Regions from separate parts of the Bartonella tribocorum CIP 105476 genome, predicted to be linked through region 2. Evidence: predicted binding sites of a transcription regulator. Region 2 holds the regulator's gene; the other holds the start of a gene.
What was found. The regulator HrcA, encoded in region 2, represses chaperone genes, less so after heat shock. The targets are predictions, from matches to a motif close to GTTAGCACTCNCNNNNNGNGAGTGCTAAC.
Positions count from the first base shown of each region.

Region 1: a site for HrcA is predicted at 1,399-1,427, ahead of groES (co-chaperone GroES). Genes of this name have one in related genera too.

Region 1 covers NC_010161.1:2,226,632-2,229,048, forward strand. The annotation lists gene groL (chaperonin GroEL) at 1-990, opposite strand, end outside; gene groES (co-chaperone GroES) at 1,051-1,347, opposite strand; gene fumC (class II fumarate hydratase) at 1,578-2,417, shown strand, end outside.
Region 2 covers NC_010161.1:74,656-77,072, reverse strand. The annotation lists gene grpE (nucleotide exchange factor GrpE) at 1-559, opposite strand, end outside; gene hrcA (heat-inducible transcriptional repressor HrcA) at 685-1,755, opposite strand; gene rdgB (RdgB/HAM1 family non-canonical purine NTP pyrophosphatase) at 2,247-2,417, shown strand, end outside.

The DNA of each region.
Region 1 (2,417 bases), 470 kb from region 2:
GGTGTTTTCTTTAGAAATATTCACTTTCTTTGCACGTCCAAGCATATCCAAAGTGACATTTTCAAGCTTAATGCCGACATCTTCAGAAATCACCTGTCCCGATGTCAAGATAGCGATATCTTCAAGCATTGCTTTACGACGATCACCAAAGCCAGGCGCTTTTACAGCAGCAATTTTCAAACCACCGCGCAATTTGTTGACCACGAGCGTTGCCAAAGCTTCACCTTCCACATCTTCAGCAATGATAAGAAGGGGTTTGCCAGACTGAACAACGGCTTCCAAAACGGGAAGCAAGGATTGCAAATTAGACAGTTTCTTTTCGTGAATGAGAATGTAAGGATCATCAAGATCTGCAACCATTTTCTCAGCATTCGTGACGAAGTAAGGGGAAAGATAGCCACGATCAAACTGCATTCCTTCCACGACTTCCAATTCCGTTTCAGCCGTTTTAGCTTCTTCTACGGTAATAACGCCTTCATTGCCCACTTTTTCCATGGCATCAGCAATCATTTTACCGATTTCAGCAGCACCATTGGCCGAAATGGTTCCAACTTGCGCAATTTCTGCAGAAGTTTGGATTTTTTTAGCTTTTTTGAAAAGATTAGCCACCACTTCATCCACAGCAGCATCAATTCCGCGTTTAAGATCCATAGGGTTCATGCCCGCAGCAACGGCTTTGACACCTTCTTGTACGATAGCTTGTCCCAAAACAGTTGCCGTTGTTGTTCCATCCCCAGCAATATCATTGGTTTTAGAAGCAACTTCGCGCAACATCTGCGCACCCATATTTTCGAACTTATCTTCCAGTTCGATTTCCTTTGCAACGGATACACCATCTTTTGTGATACGCGGCGCACCAAATGATTTATCGATCACCACATTGCGCCCTTTAGGGCCGAGTGTCACCTTAACCGCATTAGCAAGGATGTCGACACCGCGCAACAAACGCTCACGCGCTTCACGGCCAAATTTGACTTCTTTAGCAGCCATTTAATTTCTCCTTGGAGTTTTTCTCAAAATAGTACACAATGAAAATTTGAGCGCTTTTAATTAGCCCATAATTCCCATAATGTCAGATTCTTTCATGATTAAGAGGTCTTCCCCATTAATCTTGACTTCAGTTCCAGACCATTTTCCAAACAAAATACGGTCCCCTGTTTTGACTTCTAAAGGCACGCGCTTTCCGTTATCGTCGAGAGCGCCATTGCCAACAGCAATAACTTCACCTTCTTGTGGTTTTTCTTTTGCTGTATCCGGAATGATAATCCCACCAGCGGTTTTATTTTCAGATTCAACCCGACGAACAACGACACGGTCGTGAAGTGGGCGGAATTGTATATTAGCCATGTTTTAAATCCTTAAAACTGAACATAATTGCATTAATCTTAGAAAGCTCTTGCTAGCACTCTTAAGTCATGAGTGCTAACACTATCCAAGATATAAAATCGGCTTTTCTCAATGTCAAGGATAGCCATAAAATAATTTCTCTATAAATGAGACTTCCATGTCTTGCTTCTTCTTGCACTTTCGCGTTATCTAGCTTTTTTAAGAACCCGTGAACAAAAAAGGATCTTATCATGGTTGAAACACGTCAGGAAACGGATAGCTTTGGAACGATTTCGGTCCGCCAAGATCGTTATTGGGGGGCACAAACTGAACGTTCTCTGCATAATTTTAATATTGGCACTGAAAAGCAGCCCCTTACCATCATTTATGCCTTAAGCCTTATCAAAAAAGCGGCTGCTCTTGTCAATATGGACAAAGGCAAACTTTCCCCCAAGATTGGAAAAGCGATTGTCACTGCTGCCGATGAAGTTCTCTCTGGCGCCTTCGATACGCATTTTCCCCTTTCTGTTTGGCAAACAGGCTCAGGGACACAAAGCAATATGAATGTCAACGAAGTGATTGCCAACCATGCGAGCATGCTTTTGGGGGGCAAACTGGGAAGCAAAAAGCCTGTTCATCCCAATGACCATGTCAATATGAGTCAATCATCAAACGATTCCTTTCCCACAGCACTGCACATTGCCACCACGCTGCAAACGCGCCAACATCTTTTTCCTATTCTTGAAGCACTCATTACCACTTTCAAGAAAAAAGAAGAAGAATTTGCCGACATTATCAAAATTGGACGCACCCATACACAAGATGCAACCCCCTTAACGCTTGCACAAGAATTTTCAGGCTATCGGGTCGCCCTAGAAGCCAATCTTCGTCGTATTGAAACAGCCCTTGCTGATGTTCAAATGCTTGCTCAAGGTGGAACAGCTGTCGGAACAGGGCTCAACGCTCCAAAAGGTTTTGACGTTGCCTTTGCACAAACCATCAGCACCCTCACAGGAATATCCTTTAAGACAGCGCACAATAAATTTGAAGCGCTTGCCCATCATGGCGCACTTGCACATTTCCACGGAAGC
Region 2 (2,417 bases):
GAACGACTTGTTGAACAGTGTTATCGGGAACATCGGCATTAGGAATTTCAAACATCGCTTGATGAAAGTGAGGATCAAATTTTTGCCCCTCTGGATGAATTTTCTGCACCCCATGACGTTCTAATGCTGCCATCATGGCGCGCTCAGTCATTTCAACACCTTCTGCCAATGACTTCAAACCAGCATCACTCTCCCGTGCACCTTCTGGAATCGCTTCCAAAGCACGATTGAGATTATCAGAAACAGATAACATATCCCGCGCAAAATTAGCAATGGAATAAGCCCTTGCATCCGCTACATCACGCGCCGTACGGCGTCGAAGATTTTCCATATCTGCAGCAAGACGTAAAAGCTGATTTTTCAGCTCTTTATTTTCATCCTGCAAAGACGCTAAAGGATCAACCTCTTTACTTTCTTCCTCAACATCTTCGCGTGCTTCTGTTTTATGTGTTTTTAAAAATTCATCAGCTGCTTGTTTAAGTGTATTACGATCAGCTGGATTTTTTAAATCGCAATTTTCAAATGAAGCGTCAGTAAATTTGTTTTTTTCATCAGACATAAAAATTTTATTCCTTCATAAGATTTATTATTCTCGATATCGAAATTTTACAGACAAAAATCAAGAGGTACTGATGTATATTAATACAATGAGCTTTTATAGTACAAATACTTACCTGCATCGTTTTAACGCAATAACTGTGATACAAGTTGAGCCGTATAATCAACCATGGGCACAATCCTTGCATAGTTAAGCCGTGTAGGACCAATAACGCCTAAAGCACCAATGACTCTTTGTTGTGAATCACGATAAGGTGCTACGACTAAAGAAGAACCAGAAAGTGAGAATAACTTATTTTCTGACCCAATAAAAATTCGAACCCCTGAACCTTCATCCGTTAAATCGAGAAGCTGTGCCATACTCTCACGCGTTTCAAGATCATCAAACAAATGGCGTAACCGTTCTAAATCTTCTTCTGCTTTCACATCTTCAAGCAAATTACTGCGTCCACGAACAATAAGGTGTATTTTATGATCAGCACCTTCTCCTCCTAGGAGAGCTAATCCCGTTTCAACAAGATGATGTGATAAATCATCAAGTGCAGCCCGCGTCTCTGCACACAGACAAGCAATTTCTTCTTTAGCTTCACTCAATGTACGTCCTTGAATATGAGCATTGAGAAAATTCGTTGCTTCTGTCAATTGTGCATGGGTAACCCCTTCTGGCAAATGAACAATACGATTTTCAACCTCACCTTGTTGAGTCACCAAAACGGCAAGAGCGTGCTCCCTATCAAGGCGCACAAATTCAATATGTTTCAATGTTCCTTCTTGTTTTGTTGCGAGAACAAGCCCTGCCCCACGCGAGAGATCTGAAAGAACTCGGCTTGCTTGAACAAGAAAATGTTCAACCGATTGTGCATGACCAGCCTCTTTGACTTGCATTTCAATATTTTCTCGCTCCTCGTTTGGCAAATCACCCGCTTCCATAAATGCATCAACAAAAAAGCGTAAACCCGATTGGGTTGGCATTCGCCCTGCCGAAACATGCGGTGCATAAATCAAACCGAGATGTTCAAGATCACTCATCACATTGCGAATCGTCGCAGGTGATAATGTCTGTTGCAAAAGTCGCGAAAGATTGCGTGACCCCACAGGTTCACCATCATTAAGATAGGCTTCAACAATATGGCGAAAAATATCACGTGAACGCTCATCAAGATATTTTAGTTCATTATCAATAGGTTTGTGCTTCATCACAATTATTTCAATACTTAAAAAAACACTCTTTTCTTATATAAGTTTTGCTAAGGTTTGGTCAAATAATCTAAAGCAGTAAAGCAGTATAGGGATATATTATCCTATTGAGCCATAAAATACCATCTTTTAGAGTGATGATATGAGGTAAATAAATTATGCATGAGGTGTTTTTATGAAAGAGTGTGATTGGATATTTAAGACAGGAACTGTGGCCTTCTTTAGGAGCTTACCAAGAGAAGCTTGATTGTTTACAAACCACTGCGAGTGGAAAATTGTCTTTTTTTGCCATAAAAAGCTCTTATAAAAAAATCGTCTCTCTTATCTTTTCAATCGTTATCTTTAAAAAATACAAAAAATTTTATTTGAATAAAATATCATAAAACGTGTAAAATAACTCTATCATGTAAAACCAAGCAGAATATGTGTTAAGCATTTAAGCTGGCTTTTAGCACTAAAATAGTTTCCCTTTCATTTTTGGAGCAATCTATATGAGAAGCATAGCAGATAAAAAACTTGTCATTGCTACACATAACACTGGTAAATTACATGAAATCACCACTTTGGTTGCACCTTTCGGTTTAATAATACAATCAGCAAAAGAGCTTGGTTTACCAGAACCAAAAGAAACGGGAACAACATTTGAAGAAAATGCTTATATT